DNA from 3 places in the Janthinobacterium sp. EB271-G4-3-2 genome. Region 2 is predicted to be linked to each of the others. Evidence: predicted binding sites of a transcription regulator. Region 2 holds the regulator's gene; each other region holds the start of a gene.

Region 1 (6,277 bases), on a different contig from region 2:
GGCTTATCCATACGTGATGTCATCCTCTTCTGGCGCGTCCGGCAACAGCAGGGCGATGCTCAGGCGCAGCAGGGTGCCCGGCAGCTTCGGCGACTGCGCGCGCGGATTGTTAAAAATATCGACTTCGGCGCCGTGCTGCTGGGCAATTTCGCGGACGATGGCCAGGCCCAGGCCGCTACCATCGACATTGCTGCCGAGAATGCGGTAAAAGCGTTCGAACACGTGCGCCCGCTCGGCCGGCGCAATGCCTGGCCCCGTATCTTCCACCTCCAGGATGGCCAGTTCCAGGGTGCTGCGCACGCGCACCGTGACGCTGCCACCGGACGGCGTGTAGCGCAGGGCGTTGTCGATCAGATTGCTCAGCAGCTCGCGCAGCATTATGGGATTGCCGGAAATCATGATCGAATACGCGGGCTGTTCGAAGCCCAGGTCGATATGCTGGGCAAACGAGGCTTGTACCCAGTCCTGCACCACGCCGCGCGCCAGTTCGCTCAGTTCGATCGGTTCGAACGCCGTGCCCGCCTGCGGCTGGTTTTCCGCGCGCGCCAGGGCCAGCAACTGGTTGACGAGGCGCGTGGCCGCTTCCGAACTTTTCGCCAGCTGCAGCAGCGAGCGGTGAATCTCGTCGTGGTCGGTCTGGCGCAGGGCCAGTTCCGATTGCATGCGCATGCCGGCCAGTGGCGTTTTCATCTGGTGCGCGGCATCGGCGATGAAGCGTTTCTGCATGTCGATCGACAGCGACAGCCGCGAGAGCATCTCGTTGAGCGAACCGACCAGCGGCGTGATTTCCTCGGGCACCTGGCCCGATTCGATTGGACTCAAATCGTCGGGCGGCCGCGCGCGTATGCGCTCCTGCAATTGCGCCAGCGGCGACAGGCCGCGCGCCAGGGCAAACCAGACGAGGGCCAGGATCACGGGCAGGATGATGAACTGCGGCAAAATCACGCCCTTGATGATTTCGTTGGCCAGCTGGGCGCGTTTTTCCAGCGTCTCGGCGACTTGCACCAGCGCGCGGCTTTGCTCATCGTCGTTGCTGGAAGGAATATCGAGATAGCTGAACGCCACGCGCACGGGCGTGCCGTGCATGGTGTCGTTGCGGAACAGCACCATGCCGCTGCGGTATTTGTCGGCGTCCTGCGGCGGCGGCAAATCGCGGTCGCCGGCCAGGTATTCGCCGCGCGGGCCCACCACCAGGTAATACAGGGTGTCGACATCGTCGCCGCGCAGCAAGTCGCGGCCGTTATTATTGCTGCTGTTCTTGTCCGGCGCGCGGCGCAGCATGGCGCCATCGGCCTGCTTGACCTGCTGCGTGAGCACCGTCACGCTGTCTTCCAGCGCATGGTCGAATGGTTGATTGGCGATGCTCTTGGCCACCAGATAGGTGATGGCGATGCTCATCGGCCACAGCAGCAGCAGGGGCGCCAGCATCCAGTCGAGGATTTCGCCGAACAGCGAATGCTCGATCGTGTCGTCCTGCTCCGTGGTGGGCGGTTCGAACCAGTCGTCGTCGTCCGGCTCGTCCGCTGGCGCCTCGCGCGCCTTCACTTGCTGGCGGGTCCGCTGGCCGGGCTTGCCGACTCGCCCGCTTCGGCGTTCAGGCGCGCCGCTTCCGAGTATTTTTCCAGGCAATAGCCGAGGCCGCGCACGGTGGCGATGCGCACGCCACCCACCTCGATTTTCTTGCGCAAGCGGTGCACATACACTTCGATGGCGTTGTTCGACACTTCCTCGCCCCATTCGCACAGGTGGTCGACCAGCTGCTCTTTCGAGACGAGGCGGCCGGTGCGGCCCAGCAGGATTTCCAGCAAGCCCAGTTCGCGCGCCGACAGGTCGAGCATCTGGTCGTTGATGTAGGCGCTGCGCCCCACCTGGTCGTAGCTGAGGGGGCCGTGCTTGATGATGGTGGCGCCGCCGCCGGCGCCGCGGCGCGTCAGGGCGCGCACTCTTGCCTCCAGTTCCGACAAGGCGAACGGCTTGGCCATATAATCATCGGCACCGAGGTCGAGGCCATTCACGCGTTGCTCGATGGAATCGGCGGCCGTCAGGATCAGCACCGGCAGCAGCGAGGCGCGCGCGCGCAGGCGGCGCAGCACTTCCAGGCCGGACATTTTGGGCAGGCCCAGGTCGAGGATCAGCAAGTCGAATTCCTGGGTGGACAGGGCCGTGTCGGCCTCCTGGCCCGTCTTGACGTAGTCGATCGCATAACCGGACTGGCGCAGCGAGCGGGTCAGGCCGTCGGCCAGCACGCTGTCATCTTCGGCAAGTAAAATACGCATGGTGCACTTCCTATGCTTTGCGGCGGTAGAAGCTTGTATTGTGTTTCATTTTCCGCAAGGTGGCGAATTTTTATGAAAATCCGCGGTTGTATTGATCTGTTTCAAAACAAATCCACGTTCCGCTTGCATTGATCACTGTTTTTTTATACAGTACTGTCTGTGTAAAGAATTTAACCCACTGGCGCTATCGCAGGCTGCAGGATTCACCCTGAATCCGCACCTGTAGAACGGCTGAAAGAACATATGGACGATAAAAAAGCTGTAGTACCCGCATCGGAAAAAGCCAAGGCGCTCGCCGCCGCACTGGCGCAGATCGAGAAGCAGTTTGGCAAAGGTTCGGTCATGCGCATGGATGCCAGCGCACCGATCGAAGAAGTGCAAGTCGTGTCGACCGGTTCGCTCGGCCTCGATATCGCGCTGGGCGTGGGTGGCTTGCCGCGCGGCCGCGTGGTGGAAATCTACGGTCCGGAATCGTCGGGTAAAACCACCCTGACCCTGCAAACCATCGCCGAAATGCAAAAACTGGGCGGCACGTGCGCCTTTATCGATGCCGAGCACGCGCTCGACGTCGGCTACGCGCAAAAGCTGGGCGTGAACCTGCACGAATTGCTGATCTCGCAACCGGACACGGGCGAGCAGGCGCTGGAAATCTGTGACGCCCTCGTGCGTTCGGGCAGCGTCGACCTCGTCGTCATCGACTCCGTGGCCGCACTGACGCCACGCGCCGAGATCGAAGGCGACATGGGCGATTCGCTGCCAGGCTTGCAAGCGCGCCTGATGTCGCAAGCCCTGCGCAAGCTGACCGGTTCCATCAACCGTACCAATACCCTGGTCATCTTCATCAACCAGATCCGCATGAAGATCGGCGTGATGTTCGGCAGCCCGGAAACGACCACCGGCGGCAATGCGCTGAAATTCTACGCCTCCGTGCGCCTGGATATCCGCCGCACCGGCTCGATCAAGTCCGGCGATGAAGTGATCGGCAACGAAACCAAGGTCAAGGTCGTCAAGAACAAGATCGCGCCACCGTTCAAGGAAGCGCACTTCGACATCCTGTACGGCGCAGGCACCTCGCGCGAAGGCGAAATCCTGGATCTGGGCTCGGATGCCAAGATCGTGGAAAAATCCGGTTCGTGGTACAGCTACAACGGCGAACGCATCGGTCAGGGCAAGGACAACGCCCGCGCCTTCCTGCAAGAGCGTCCGGCGTTGGCCCGCGAAATCGAAAACAAGGTCCGCGCTTCGCTGGGCGTGCGCGAACTGCCGCCGCTGGCTGCTGAAAAGCCGGAAAAAGCGGACAAAGCCGCCGACAAGGCTGCCAAGGCTGCGGAAGCCAAGGCAGAGTAGGTCGGATTAGCGCGGCAAAGCCGCGCGTAATCCGACAACAGCACAGAGGCCAACAATGTTGTCGGATTACGGCCCAAGGGGCCTAATCCGACCTACGCATGGCTTGCCGCAAGGTAGGACCCTGATCGCCGTCCCGCGCTGTTGCGCCGGGCGGCGATTGTGTTTGGGTGATGTGATCGTGGAATGGAAGACAAGGTGGGTGTATGGCCGCAGTACAACTAAGCCTGAAGGGCAGGGCGCTACGCTTTTTGTCGATGCGTGAACACAGCCGCATGGAATTGCGGCGCAAGCTGCAGCGCCATGCGCAGGAGGGCGATGATGTGGAAGCCTTGCTCGACAGCCTGGAGCAAGCCAACTGGCTGTCGCAGGAGCGCTTTTCCGAGTCGCTGATCCACCGCCGCTCGGCCCGCTTCGGCAATAGCCGCATCATGGCCGAACTGCAAAGCCATGGCATCGGCGGCGAGGCGCTGCAGGAGCTCAAGGCGGGCCTGGCCGAAGGGGAGGTTGCGCGCGCCTGCGAAGTATGGCGCCGCAAGTTTGGCGAGGTGGCGCAGGATGCCGAGCAGCGCAACAAACAGATGCGCTTCCTGATGCAGCGCGGCTTTTCCCAGCGCGCCGTGCAGGCGGCCTTGAAGGGCCTGGACCCCGAAGACGACTAGACGCGCGCCGGTGGCGCCCGGACTGGTCACGCGAACGCCCGGCCGCAGGCTCTTCCATTGTGTTCCTTCTGCAACAGTTCGCACCTTGCCTGTGTGGCAAGGACCGGCCCGTCACGCTTGATGGCATATTTTTTTGCAAGCGCACTCCGCTGTCATCGTCCTGTCAAGCTGGCGGCGTATTGTTGCGCTGCACGTGACCAGCGCCACCAGCGCTTGCCCATGCCAGACGGGTGTGGCGGCTGGCGCAGGACAGGCGTGCAAGGAGGGCATATCTATCATCACTGAACGTGATAACAGCGTCAATTTCCATGTGAATTCTTTATGCTTTGAAATGTTTTTATCGAAGCAATGAAAAATTATGTTGCGGCGCAACCGGCGCCCAGTGTGCTACACTTTTAGGGTTTTTGCGGCGCCGCAGGTGCGGTTGCTGTTCGTAGAAGCTGCGAACAGAGTGCTTTAGGCACATGGCTGCTTACTAAATTATGGCCGCGCAAGCGGCATCGGTCTTATGCCCCTGTCAACTCCCGTATCCCGGCGCGCCCTACGGCACTCCCGCGTTATCGACGTCCAAGCGTATGTGCGCGACGACGGCCTGTGGGATATTGACGCCCATATCACCGACATCAAAAGCTATGACGCGACCCTGGCCTCCGGCCCCCGTCCCGCCGGCTCCCCTCTGCATGACCTCCACTTACGCATTACCGTCGATCGCGAACTGACCATTGTCGAGGCCGAAGCTGTCTCCGATGCCGTGCCCTATCCCGGTTTTTGCGATACCATCGGCCCCGCTTACAGGGCGCTGATCGGTTTGAATTTATTGAAGAATTTCCGCCGCGACTTGAAACAGCGCCTGGCGGGAATCGCTGGCTGTACCCATTTGACCGAACTGGCGCAAGTCTTGCCGACTGCGACGGTTCAGGCATTTGCCGGCGATGTCTGGTCGACCCGTGACGGTGAGAATGCTGACTTGTCGCATGAAAAGCCGTTTCAACTCGACAAATGCCACGCCCTGCGCACCGATGGCGGGGCAGTTGCACAGTATTACCCGCGCTGGGTAGCCAAAGCGTGACCCCGGCGCTCTGTTTTTCCTGTTTTTTTTGCACCACTAACCGTATTTTTACAAATCAGTATCAGAAGGGAAGCCAGCATGAAAATCCATGAGTATCAAGCCAAAGAAATCCTCCGGCAGCACGGAGTGACGGTACCACGCGGTATTCCGTGCATGTCCGTCGAAGAAGCCGTCAAGGCTGCGGAAACCCTGGGCGGCCCGGTATGGGTTGTCAAGGCGCAGATCCACGCAGGTGGCCGCGGCAAGGGCGGCGGCGTGAAAGTGGCGAAATCGATCGAACAGGTCAAGGAATACGCTGACCAGATCATGGGCATGCAGCTGATCACGCACCAGACCAGCGCCGAAGGCCAGAAAGTCAACCGCCTGCTGGTGGAAGAAGGCGCCGACATCAAGCAAGAACTGTACGTTTCGCTGGTCACCGACCGCGTTACCCAGAAAATCGTCCTGATGGCTTCGTCCGAAGGCGGCATGGACATCGAAGAAGTGGCCGAGAGCCACCCAGAGAAGATCCATCACGTCACCATCGATCCAGGCACAGGCCTGACCGATGCCCAGGCAGACGACATCGCCGCCAAGATCGGCGTGCCTGCCGGCTCCATCGCCGACGCCCGCGTCAACCTGCAAGGCCTGTACAAAGCGTACTGGGAAACCGATTGCTCGCTGGCCGAGATCAACCCGCTGATCGTTACCGGCAGCGGCAAAGTCATCGCCCTGGACGCCAAGTTCAACTTTGACCCGAACGCCCTGTTCCGTCATCCGGAAATCGTCGCCCTGCGCGATCTGGACGAAGAAGATCCAGCGGAAATCGAAGCGTCGAAATTCGACCTGGCCTACATTTCGCTCGACGGCAACATCGGTTGCCTGGTGAACGGCGCCGGTCTGGCCATGGCCACCATGGACACCATCAAGCTGTTCGGCGGCGAGCC
Region 2 (6,277 bases):
CGACCGCCGCCACATCAATACCGATTCCGATTCGGAAGTGCTGCTTAACGTGCTGGCGCATGAAATCCAGGAAGCGACGACGGGCCTGAACCTGGACCCGGAAGCCATCTTCAAGGCCGTTACCGTGCTGAACCGCCGCGTCAAGGGCGGTTACGCCGCCGTTGCGCAAATCGCCGGCGTGGGCTTGCTGGCCTTCCGCGATCCGCATGGCATCCGTCCGTTGTGCCTGGGCATCAATGAAACGGAGCAAGGTCCCGAATACCTGATCGCTTCCGAATCCGTGGCCCTGGAAGGCATGGGCTTCCGCTTCGTGCGCGACATCGGTCCCGGCGAAGCCGTCTTTATCGATGCCGACAAGAAATTGCACAGCGCCCAGTGCGCCGACAATGCGAGCCTGAACCCGTGCGTGTTCGAATTCGTCTACCTGGCCCGTCCCGACTCCGTCATCGACGGCGCTTCCGTGTACGCCACGCGCCTGAAAATGGGCGAATACCTGGCCGAAAAGATCCGCGCCGAACTGCCGGGCGTGCATATCGACGTGGTCATGCCGATTCCCGATTCCTCGCGTCCGGCCGCCATCCAGCTGGCCATGGCGCTGAACATCGAATACCGCGAAGGCTTCATCAAGAACCGCTACATCGGCCGTACCTTCATCATGCCGGGCCAGGCGGCGCGCAAGAAATCCGTGCGCCAGAAGCTCAACGCGATCCCCTCCGAATTCAAGGATAAAGTCGTGCTGCTGGTCGACGATTCCATCGTGCGCGGCACCACCAGCCGTGAAATCGTGCAGATGGCGCGCGAAGCGGGCGCGACGAAGGTCATCTTCGCTTCGGCCGCGCCGCCGGTGATCTACCCGAACGTGTACGGCATCGACATGCCGACGCGCGACGAGCTGATCGCCTACGGCCGCACGACGGAAGAAGTGTGCCGCGAAATCACGGCCGACTACCTGGTGTACCAGGATATCGGCGCGCTGAAGCAGGCGATCGCCGACGTCAACCCGGCCCTGACGAACTTCGAGGCCTCGTGCTTCGATGGCGTCTACGTGACGGGCGACGTGTCGCAGGAATACCTGGACCGCCTGGAATATGCGCGCCACCATCCGAAGGCGGCAGCGCCCGAAGATACGCCGCGTTCCCAGCTGAACCTGAACCTCGCTACTACCGAGGCTTGATTCTAGGCCCGGCTATTGCCGGGCTTTTTTTTCGGGGTCAGATCCGCTGGGTCTGACCCCGGCACTTGCCTTGGGTTAAGCGGCAAGACGAGTATTTGGAACTTCCACCATGACCACCAAAAAAAACTACGGCTTCACCACCACCATCCTGCACAACGACCGCCGCAAGGGGATCGAACACGGCTCGCTGCACAAGCCCGTGCATACTTCCGTTGCTTTCGGTTACGCCGATGCGCGCCAGCTCGCGTCCGTGTTCCAGGGCAAGGAAGCGGGTTTCCGCTACGGTCGCCAGGGCAACCCGACCGTTTCCGCGCTGGAAGACAAGATCAACAAGATGGAAGACGGCGTGGCGACCTTGTGCTTCGCCACCGGCATGGGCGCCATCGGCGCCGTCGTGCAATCGCTGCTGCGCGCGGGTGACCATGTCGTGTCGTCGGCCTTTTTGTTTGGCAACACCAACAGCCTGTGGCAAACGGTGACGGGGCAGGGCATGGCCGTGTCGTTCGTCGACGCCACGGACGTCGCCAACGTGGCGGCCGCCATTACGCCGGCCACGCGCATCGTGTTCGTGGAAACCATCGCCAATCCGCGCACGCAAATCGCCGACCTGAAAAAAATCGGCGACTTGTGCCGCGAAAAGGGCATTTTGTACATCGTCGACAACACGATGACGACGCCATATCTGTTCCGCCCCAAAGCCGTGGGCGCGGGCCTGGTGGTCAATGCCTTGACGAAATCCATCGGCGGCCACGGCAATGCCCTGGGCGGCAGCTTGACGGACACGGGCGTGTTCGACTGGACGCAGTATCCGAACATCTTTGAAAATTACAAGAAGGCGGCGCCGGCCCAGTGGGGCATCGCGCAAATCCGCGCCAAGGCCTTGCGCGACTTCGGCGCTTCGCTGGGGCCGGAAGCGGCGCACCATATCGCTGTCGGCGCGGAAACCATGGCTTTGCGCATGGACCGCACCTGCTCGAACGCTTTGGCGCTGGCCACCATGCTGCAGGCCGACCCGAGAGTGGCGGCCGTGCATTACCCGGGCCTGGCGTCGCACCCGCAGCACGCGCTGGCGACGGACTTGTTCCGCAGCTATGGTTCCTTGTTCAGCTTTGAGCTGAAGGATGGCATCGACTGCTTCGATTTCCTCAATCGTTTGAACCTGGCCATTCCCGCGAGCAACCTCGGCGACACGCGCACCCTCGTCATTCCCGTCGCCCACACGATTTTCTATGAGATGGGTGCCGAGCGGCGCGCCAGCATGGGCATCGCCGAATCGCTGATCCGCGTCTCCGTCGGTATCGAGGATGAGGTGGATCTGCTTGAGGATTTCCGCCAGGCACTCGCACTCGATGTATAAGTAGCCGGATAAATGAAAAGGGTCGCAACAGTCATGCTGTTGCGGCCCTTTGTTTTTCGCCGTTCAATGGTAATGTCTTCGTGCCTTCAGAAACCGTAGCGAGCAAGCCCAATATCGGGTTGAGTAGCGGAGCTGTACATTGTACGGGGGCGCCCAGCTAGCGAGCAACGGATGCCCGAGAGTGGGCTGCGCAGTAGGTTTATGAGGGCGCGCTCAATCAATGCCAGCTGCGCATCAGCCCCACGGCCAAACCTTCCAGGGCAAACTCGTCTTCCGGCGACACGGTGATCACCTTGAAGTCCGGGTTTTCCGGCAGCAGTTCGATGACGGAGCCCGTCTTCTTGTAGCGCTTGACGGTGACTTCGTCGCCGATGCGGGCGACGACGATCTGGCCATTCTTGGCGCTGTCGACCTTTTTGACGGCCAGCAAGTCGCCATCCATGATGCCGGCGTCGCGCATGGACCAGCCGCGCACCTTCAGCAGGAAGTCGGGTTTGGCCGAGAACAGGGCCGGGTCCACGTTGTAGCTCGCTTCCAGGTTTTCCTGGGCCAGGATGGGCGAACCGGCAGCCACGCGGCCGATCAGGGGCAGCGACATCAGCAGCGCCGCCGGCACTTTCGATGGCGGTGCTTCTGCCGCCGCGCCGATCAGGCGGATGCCGCGCGAGGTGCCGGGCGAAATCTCGATCGCGCCCTTGCGGGCCAGGGCCTGCAAATGCTCTTCGGCCGCATTGGCCGATTTGAAACCCAGTTCATTGGCGATTTCGGCACGGGTAGGAGGAAAGCCCGTGTTTTCAATCGCGTCCTTGATCAGGTTCAGGATTTGTTCTTGTCGTGCTGTCAGCTTGATCATGAGCGGTGGGTGCATACTAAAATGCTGTCTATATGAACAGTCTGTATTTTTGTACAGTATCGCCCACTATGCAAGGGGATTTCCGTGTTTTAGGCGAATTTCGCAAGAAATACTTGTCCACGGGCGGAAAGCACGGTGGCGCGCGGGCTTTTCGGGCGCCGGCGCAAGCAATGATTGAAACGTTTGCAAAAGGCGGTTATAATCTTCGGCTGACCTTCCCACACCCGTCTTGACGCCGGGGTGGGCGATTATCAATCCGACCTGAAGGAGTTTGCATGCGTCATTATGAAATAGTCTTTATCGTCCATCCGGACCAAAGCGAGCAAGTGCCCGCGATGATCGAACGCTACAAAGCCAGCGTAACCACCCGCGGCGGTTCGGTTCACCGCGTGGAAGATTGGGGCCGCCGTCAAATGGCTTACTCGATCCAAAAGCTGCCTAAAGCACACTACATCTGCCTGAACATCGAATGCGACAACGAGACCCTGGTCGAGTTGGAAACAGCATTCAAATTCAATGATGCCGTGTTGCGTCACCTGACCGTTAAAATGAAGAAAGCTGAAACAGCTCCTTCGCCGATGATGAAATCGGTACAACGCGAAGACGCGGCCAAAAGCCACCGCACCGAAGCACCAGCAGCCGCTCCAGCCGCAGCAGCAGCTTAATTCTTGACCAGGATCGTGCGCTGAACCAGCTACAAGTCACCGCCATCATTGCCGAGCGCGAAATATTGCGCTATACCCCGGCAGGGCTGCCGATTGTGAATGCAGTATTGCAACACAGTTCGCAGCAGATGGAAGCAGGGATTGCCCGTTTGACCGAGTTTGATGTTGCCGCGCTAGCCGCTGGCGAAATCTCAGGCAGGTTCAGTCAGGCAAGCTTGGGCGGGGTGTATCAGTTCACGGGTTTCCTGGCCAGGAAGAGCCGCAACAGCAAGAGTTTGGTGTTTCACATCATTGATTTTAGTGCAGTCAATTCTGACTAGCGCATTTTAGATACAGGAGCCTGACATGGCATTCGGTAAAAAGTTCGACAAAAATAAGCTCAAGCTTAAAGAAAAACGCAAACAGCAAAACCCGTTGTTCAAACGCAAGAAGTTCTGCCGCTTCACCGCAGCTCACGTTGAGCAAGTCGACTATAAAGACGTCGACACGCTGAAAGACTTCGTCCAAGAAAACGGCAAGATCATGCCAGCACGCCTGACCGGTACCAAAGCGCACTACCAGCGCCAAGTTGACACCGCAATCAAGCGCGCTCGCTTCCTCGCGCTGCTGCCATACACCGATCTGCACCACGCTTAATCGGTCAGATATTCCTGGAGAAGAACTATGCAAATCATTCTGTTAGAAAAAGTTGTTAACGTCGGTAACCTCGGCGAAGTCGTCAAAGTCAAAGACGGTTACGCACGTAACTTCCTGATCCCACAACGCCTGGCACGTCGTGCCACGGCAACCGCTGTGGCTGAATTCGAAGTCAAGCGCGCCGAACTGGAAAAAGCTGCTGCCGCCAAACTGGCCGCATCGCAAGCCCAGGGCGAAAAACTGAGCGGCCTGACCGTTCAAGTTGCTCAAAAAGCTGGTGTTGATGGCCGTCTGTTCGGTTCCGTCACCAACTTCGACATCGCTGAAGCGCTGACCAAGCAAGGTTTTGCTGTTGAAAAAGCACAAATCCGCATGCCTACCGGCCCGCTGAAGATCGTTGGCGAGCACAACGTTTCGGTTGCTCTGCACACCGACGTGGTCGTGGAAGTTGTTATCGCTGTCGTTCCAGACGCGAACGCGTAATTGTCTGCGGGCCTGGCCCGCAAGCATTGCCGCACTATGAAAAGCCGGGTTCGCCCGGCTTTTTTGTGGCCTTTTTTTCGCTCAATTTCAGCCCTTTATTTTTGCCAGCACGCCGAAGCGGGTATAATTCGCGCCATGAACGCCCCCTCTGATCCGCAACTGGATTCCCTCCGTATTCCGCCGCATTCGATCGAAGCAGAACAATCCGTCATCGGTGGTCTGCTGCGCGACAATGCCGCGTATGACCGCATCGCCGACTTCATGCATGCGGAGGATTTCTATCGCTATGACCATCGCATCATCTTCGAGCAAATCGTCAAGATGGTTAACGCTTCCAAGCCAGCCGATGTCATTACTGTTTTTGAAACCCTGACCCAGCTCGGCAAGGCCGATGACGTGGGCGGACTCGCTTACCTGAACGCCATGGCGCAAAACACGCCATCGGCCGCGAACATCCGGCGCTACGCCGAGATCGTGCGCGACCGCGGCGTGCTGCGCAAGCTCATCACCGTCGCCGACGATATCTCCGGCACGGCCTTCAGCCCGCAAGGCAAGGAAGTCAAGCAGATGCTTGACGAGGCCGAATCGAAGATTTTCGCCATCGCCGAAGAAGGCGCGCGCGGCGCCCAGGGCTGGACCGCCATCCAGCCCCTGCTGACGCAAGTGGTCGAACGCATCGACGAACTGTACAGCCGCGACAATCAGAGTGAAATCACGGGCGTGCCCACCGGTTTCATCGACCTCGACCGCATGACCTCGGGTCTGCAGCCGGGCGACCTGGTGATCGTGGCGGGCCGTCCTTCGATGGGCAAGACGGCGTTTTCCGTCAACATCGGCGAAAACGTGGCCATCGACAGCGGCTTGCCCGTGGCCGTGTTCTCGATGGAGATGGGCGGCGCCCAGCTGGCCATGCGTATGCTCGGCTCCGTCGGACAGCTGGACCAGCACCGTTTGCGTACTGGCCGCCTGAACGACGAAGACTGGCCGCGCCTGACGAATGCGATCCAGAAGATGAACGACGCGCAGTTGTACATCGATGAAACGCCGGCGCTCAATTCCATCGAATTGCGCGCCCGCTCGCGCCGTTTGTCGCGTCAATGCGGCAAGCT
Region 3 (6,277 bases), on a different contig from region 2:
CGTCCGTGGACGCCGTGCTGTCCATCGTCATGCAGCTGCTGCTGCCCTTCCTGGCTGGCCAGTTCCTGCGCCGCTGGATCGGCCGCTGGGTCGACCGCCACAAAGCCACCCTGAAATACGTCGACCAAGGTTCGATCTTGCTGGTGGTCTACACGGCCTTCAGCGAAGCCGTCAGCGAAGGCCTGTGGCATACGATCTCGGTGGAAACCCTGGTCGCCCTGGGCCTGATCAGCACCTTGCTGCTGGTGCTGGTGCTGGGCATCTCCACCTTCGTCAGCCGCCGCCTGGGCTTCAACAAGGAAGACGAAATCGCCATCGTCTTTTGCGCCTCGAAGAAAAGCCTGGCCAGCGGCGTGCCGATGGCCAAGGTGCTGTTTTCCACGCGTTCGCTGGGCATGGTGATCTTGCCGCTGATGCTGTTCCACCAGATTCAGCTGATGATTTGCGCCGTGATCGCGCAACGCTATGCGCGGCGCGATGAGGGGCGGGATGTGCCGGCCACGACGCTGTGATGGCGATCCTGCTCTAGCCGCAGCGCCTGCCGCAGCCCCGCCACTATGACCGCGTAAGCCTGCCGCCGGCTGGGCTCATCGGGCGCGCGCAGCACATACGCCGGGTGATATACGGTCACCACCGGGCGTCCCGCATGCTCGATAGTCGTGCCGATCAGCGGTGCCATGCTCGCCGCGCCATCCCTCAGGATGGACTTCAAGGCCGTGCTGCCCAGCGCCACGATCACCTGCGGCTGGACGCGCTCGATCTCTTCTTCCAGCCAGCCATGACAGGCGAGGATCTCGCGCTGCGCGGGCGTCTTGTGCAGGCGGCGCTTGCCGCGTGGCTCCCACTTGAAATGTTTGACGGCGTTGGTCAGGTAGACGCTGTCGCGCGCCATGCCCGCTTCCTGCATGGCTTGCTCGAGCAGCACCCCGGCCGGGCCCACAAACGGCAGTCCCGCCAGGTCTTCCTGGTCGCCCGGCTGCTCGCCCACAAGCATGATGCGCGCCTGTGCTGGGCCAATGCCGGGCACGGCTTGCGTGGCGTGCTGCCACAGTTCGCAGCGGCGGCACTGGTCCAGGCTTGTCGCTACTTCGCGCGCCGGCTGGACGCGTTCGGCGGCAATCGGGATCATGGCCGCGCCGCTGCGCTGGCCCACGCTGGCCGTCTGGCCCGTGCGGCGTTCGCCGTTGGTGGCGCCGCTGAGCATGGCGGGCACGATGGCGCCTTCCGGCAGGTTTTTCCAGAAACGCGAGGGGATATGGCTGTGCAGCAAATCCGCATTCACGCGCGCGGGATTGAAGATGCTGCGGTAGTAGGTCAGCCACAGGGCTTCGCCGGCATCGTCGATATCGGCCGCGTCCCGCATCAGTGCGGGTCCAGCGTGCAAGATTGTGCCATCCCATAGCATGCTGGCGGCGGGCGTGGCGATCATCCAGCTGGTCGATCCCATGCGGCGGGCGAAGTGGCGCGCCACTTGCGGCAGCACTTCGTGCACGGGTTCGAACCAGGCCACAAAACGCGGTGCCTCTTCCGCTTCGCTGCGTTCGCGGAAGCGTACATACGCATGCATGTCGTGCTCCTCGCGGTGCACGGCCTTGACCATGGCGTGCAGGCGCGCGCCGTCCGCATCGGCCGGCGACATCACGTCGTACTGGCCCAGCTGCCAGCGCCACAGCACCTGGTACAGGAAGGCCCAGCGGTCAGGCACGCTGAAACAGGCGGCGGTCCGCAGCAGTTCCACCAGCTGGCGCGGCAGGCGCAGCTGCGGCGCGCCGGTATCGGTCGCATCCGGCGTGGCGGAAAACAGGTCGCCATCGCCGGGACGCGACTGCCAGGCAACGTCGGCAGGCGGCACGCCAAGCGCGATCAGTTCGCGTGCCGCCGCGCGCCACTCGTCGAACGATTGCGCCAGCCTCACCACCGTGCTCATGCGGCCTGCAGCTCCGGCCACAGATACATTTGCTGCGGCGCCTCCGCCATGGCGCGCCGCAGGTGTTCGGAGGCGGTCGTGTCGCGCGCGGGAAAGTAGTCGGCCGTGATGATGAAGGGAGCGATTTTCTTCATGCTGCAGCGCAGGCGCGACAGGTCGGCGTAGCGCACCTGTCGCAGCCGCCGCAGGTCGACGATGCGCTGCGCGTTGCGCAGGCCGATGCCGGGTACGCGGGCGATCATGTGCTGCGCCGCGCGGTTCAAGTCCAGCGGAAAATGTTCGCGGTGCGCCAGCGCCCACGCCAGTTTCGGGTCGATATCGAGCGCCAGGTTGCCGCCCGTGGCGGGCAGCAGTTCGCTGGCCTGGAAACCATAGCTGCGCAGCAGGAAATCGGCCTGGTACAGCCGGTGTTCGCGCAGCATCGGTGGCGGCGCCAGCGGCACGCTTTTCGGGCTGTCGGGGATCGGGCTGAAAGCCGAGTAATACACGCGCTTGAGTTTGTAGCTGCCGTACAAGGTCTCGGCCGTGGCGAGGATTTGCTGGTCGTCGCTGGCGTCGGCGCCGACGATCATCTGCGTGCTTTGCCCGGCCGGCGCGAAGCGCGGCGCGCGTGGTTCCTCGGCCTTTTCATCGAGCTTGCGGCGTATCGACCCCATCGCCAGCTTGATCGTGTGCACGCTCTTTTCCGGCGCCAGCTTTTGCACGCTGTCCTGGGTCGGCAGTTCGATGTTGACGCTGAGCCGGTCGGCATAGCGGCCCGCCTGCGCGATCAGCGCCGGATCGGCGTCGGGAATGGTTTTCAGATGGATGTAGCCGCGGAACTGGTGCACTTCGCGCAACTCGCGCGCCACCTGCACCAGTTGTTCCATCGTGTAGTCGGCCGACTGGATGATGCCGGAACTGAGGAACAGGCCGTCGATGTAGTTGCGCAGGTAAAAGTCGCTCGTCAGTTTCACCACTTCGGCCACGGTAAAGCGCGCACGCGGCACGTTTGACGTGCGGCGGTTGACGCAGTACTGGCAGTCGTACAGGCAGTAATTCGTCAGCAGCACTTTCAGCAGCGAGACGCAGCGCCCATCCGGCGTGTAGCTGTGGCAAATGCCCATGCCCGAGGTGGCGCCAAAGCCGTCCTTGCCGATGGAATCGCGCTTGGGCGCGCCGCTGCTGGCGCAGGACGCATCGTACTTGGCCGCGTCGGCCAGGATTTCCAGCTTGTCCGTCAATTCCATGATGCACCTCGATATACTGTGTTTATATACAGTATATCAGGGAATGGGACTTGCGCTGACTTGACCTGTGCGATGGCAGAGCGCTATATATCGGTGTATATTACGGGCCTGGTTCTCTTCTCATCAAGGATACGATCATGCGCCTTACCTCCCTCGCCACACTGCTCGGCGCCGCCCTCTTCGCCACCGCCACCGCCGCCTCGTCCGCCCTTGCCGGCGAAGTGGTCGTGTCGGCCGCGGCCAGCCTGACGAATGCGTTCAAGGAGGCGGCGCAAGGCTACGAGGCGCAGTATCCGGGCAGCAAGGTGTCCTTGAACTTTGCCGCCTCGGGCGTGCTGCTGCAGCAGATCGTCAAGGGCGCGCCCGTGGACGTGTTTGCCTCGGCCGACCAGGAAACCATGGATGCGGCGCAAAAGCAGGGCCTTGTCTTGCCGGCCGAGCGCATGGACTTCGTCGGCAACAGCCTGGTGCTGATCGTGCCGCACGATAGCAAGCTGGGCATCAAGAGCTTGAGCGACCTGACGCGCAAGGACGTGACCCGCGTGGCCATCGCCAATCCGGCCAGCGTGCCCGTCGGCCGTTACTCGGAAGGCGCGCTGAAGAAGGCGAAGCTGTGGGACGCCGTGCAATCTAAAGCCATCGGCACGCAGAACGTGCGCCAGTCGCTCGACTACGTGGCGCGCGGCGAAGTCGATGCGGGCTTTGTCTACTCCACCGACGCGGCCATCATGAAAGACAAGGTCAACGTGGTGTTGGAAGTGCCGCTGGACGCACCCGTGCTGTACCCGATCGCCACCATCAAGGGCAGCGGCAATGCGGCCGAAGCGAAGCGCTTCGTCAGCTATCTGCAGACGGTGCCGGCGCAAGCCATCCTCGCCAAATACGGGTTTAAAAAGCCATAAAGTAGAACGACTGCACATGGATATCGCCTGGACCGCGCTGGCCCTGTCGCTCAAAGTGGCGGCATGGGCCACGGCGCTTAACTTGTTGCTCGGCATCGGCACGGGCTATCTGCTGGCACGCACGCGTTTTCCCGGGCGCGAGCTGCTCGACGCCCTGTTGACCCTGCCGATGGTGATGCCGCCGACCGTGCTCGGCTATTACCTGCTGGTGCTGCTGGGCCGGCGCGGCACCCTGGGCATCTGGCTGCAGGACAACTTCGGCATCAACCTGATTTTTACATGGCAGGGCGCCGTGATCGCTTCCACCGTGGTCGCCTTTCCCCTCGTCTTCAAGCCCGCGCGCGCCGCCTTCGAGGCCGTCGACGGCCAGCTCGAGCAGGCTGCCCGCGTGCTGGGCATTTCCGAGCCGGCGATTTTCTTTCGCGTCACCTTGCCGCTGGCCTGGCGCGGCATCCTGGCCGGCGTGCTGCTGGGATTCGTGCGCGCGCTCGGCGAATTCGGCGCCACCTTGATGGTGGCCGGCAGCATTCCCGGCAAGACGCAGACCCTGTCGGTGGCCGTGTATGAAGCCGTGCAGGCGGGCCAGGACGACGTGGCCAATACGCTGGTCGTGATCATCTCGGTGGTCTGCATCGTGGTGCTGCTGTCGGCTGGCCGCCTGGCGCCCGGGCGCGTCGCGCACAAAGGACGCTGAGGATGACGCCCATGCAACTCGACCTCGACATCCGCGCCACCTTGCGCTCCGGCAAACGCCGCTTCGACCTGCAGGTGCAATGCACGTCCGGCAGCCAGCGCATCGCCATGTATGGCCCGTCCGGCGCCGGCAAGAGCATGACCCTGAAAGCCATTGCCGGACTGTTTACACCGGACGCAGGCCATATCCGCCTGAACGGGCGCACCCTGTTCGATTCGGCCGCCGGCATCAACTTGCCGCCGCAGCAGCGCAACGTCGCCTACCTGTTCCAGGATTACGCGCTGTTCCCGCACCTGACGGTGCGCCAGAACGTGGGCTTTGGCCTGAGCCGCGGCTGGTTCAATCCGCGCGCGCGCGAAAAGTTGGCCAAGGTCGAGCATTGGCTCGACGCGTTTCACTTGCAGGAACTGGCGCACCAGTTCCCCGACGAGTTGTCCGGAGGCCAGCGCCAGCGGGTGGCGCTGGCGAGGGCGCTCGTGGCCGAGCCGTCCGCGCTGCTGCTCGACGAGCCGTTTGCCGCCCTCGATCCGGCCCTGCGTGTCAAAATGCGGCTGGAACTGAGCCAGTGGCAGCAGCGCCTGGACGTGCCCATGATCCTGATCACACACGATCCGGAAGATGCGCGCATCCTGGGCGAACACGTGCTGTATTTGCGCGACGGACAGATCGATAACAGGGAAGACCACATGGCATTGGGTGAACGCATTGGATAAATCGGCGGCAGCGGAAATCGGCCTAGAAGGTTCGGTATGGATGACGGTGGGTGGCGAGCACCTGGGCGGCGCCGGCAGGGTGGAATTGCTGGGCGCCATCGCCGAGTGCGGTTCCATCACGCAGGCGGCCAAGCTTGTGAAGATGAGCTACAAGGCGGCCTGGGACGCCATCGACGCGATGAACAATCTGGCCGGCGAGCCGCTGGTCGAGCGCCTGACGGGCGGCAAGGGCGGCGGCGGCACGCGGCTCACGCAACGGGGACGCCAGCTGGTCGACAATTTCCGCATCATCGAGCGCGAGCATGCCCGCTACCTGCGCCAGCTGGGCAGCCAGGCCGAAGGCATCGCCGACGATCTTTTACTCATACGGAGAATGGCCATGAAAACCACGGCACGCAATCAATTCCTCGGCAAGGTGGCCGAACTGAAACAGGGTGCCGTCAACGATGAAGTCACCCTGGAATTGCCGGGCGGCCAGCATATCGTTGCCATCGTCACGCAGGGCAGCAGCGCAAGCCTGGGCCTGGTGCCTGGCGCGGAAGCGTTTGCGCTGATCAAGGCTTCGTCCATCATCCTCGTGGCCGACAGCGAAGGCGCGCGCTTTTCCGCGCGCAACCAGCTGGCCGGCACGGTCACGCGCGTGCAGACGGGCGCCGTCAACACGGAAGTGGTGCTGGACCTGCCACGCGGCGGCACGATCGCCGCCATCATCACCAACCAGAGCTGTACCGACCTGGGGATCGCCATCGGCGGCAGCGTGACGGCGATGTTCAAGGCGTCCAGCGTGATCCTCGGTGTACCCGCGTAAATTG

What was found. The regulator LexA, encoded in region 2, represses DNA repair genes until DNA is damaged. The targets are predictions, from matches to a motif close to ACTGTATNNNNATACAGT.
Region 1: the regulator LexA is predicted to act here: its motif matches at 2,411-2,428, upstream of recA (recombinase RecA).
Region 3: the regulator LexA is predicted to act here: its motif matches at 3,172-3,189, upstream of IGS55_RS10550 (putative DNA modification/repair radical SAM protein).

Annotation. Positions count from the first base shown of each region.
Region 1 covers NZ_JACYMG010000011.1:155,713-161,989, reverse strand. The annotation lists gene IGS55_RS21665 (DUF4212 domain-containing protein) at 1-11, opposite strand, end outside; gene IGS55_RS21660 (sensor histidine kinase) at 4-1,545, opposite strand; gene IGS55_RS21655 (response regulator) at 1,542-2,276, opposite strand; gene recA (recombinase RecA) at 2,520-3,623, shown strand; gene recX (recombination regulator RecX) at 3,827-4,282, shown strand; gene IGS55_RS21640 (DUF2889 domain-containing protein) at 4,791-5,351, shown strand; gene sucC (ADP-forming succinate--CoA ligase subunit beta) at 5,430-6,277, shown strand, end outside.
Region 2 covers NZ_JACYMG010000003.1:104,780-111,056, reverse strand. The annotation lists gene purF (amidophosphoribosyltransferase) at 1-1,174, shown strand, start outside; gene IGS55_RS08335 (cystathionine gamma-synthase family protein) at 1,284-2,531, shown strand; gene lexA (transcriptional repressor LexA) at 2,749-3,384, opposite strand; gene rpsF (30S ribosomal protein S6) at 3,660-4,049, shown strand; gene priB (primosomal replication protein N) at 4,070-4,369, shown strand; gene rpsR (30S ribosomal protein S18) at 4,395-4,685, shown strand; gene rplI (50S ribosomal protein L9) at 4,713-5,168, shown strand; gene IGS55_RS08305 (replicative DNA helicase) at 5,304-6,277, shown strand, end outside.
Region 3 covers NZ_JACYMG010000004.1:69,506-75,782, reverse strand. The annotation lists gene IGS55_RS10560 (bile acid:sodium symporter family protein) at 1-512, shown strand, start outside; gene IGS55_RS10555 (UdgX family uracil-DNA binding protein) at 464-1,927, opposite strand; gene IGS55_RS10550 (putative DNA modification/repair radical SAM protein) at 1,924-3,156, opposite strand; gene modA (molybdate ABC transporter substrate-binding protein) at 3,294-4,058, shown strand; gene modB (molybdate ABC transporter permease subunit) at 4,075-4,752, shown strand; gene IGS55_RS10535 (sulfate/molybdate ABC transporter ATP-binding protein) at 4,764-5,465, shown strand; gene IGS55_RS10530 (TOBE domain-containing protein) at 5,506-6,273, shown strand.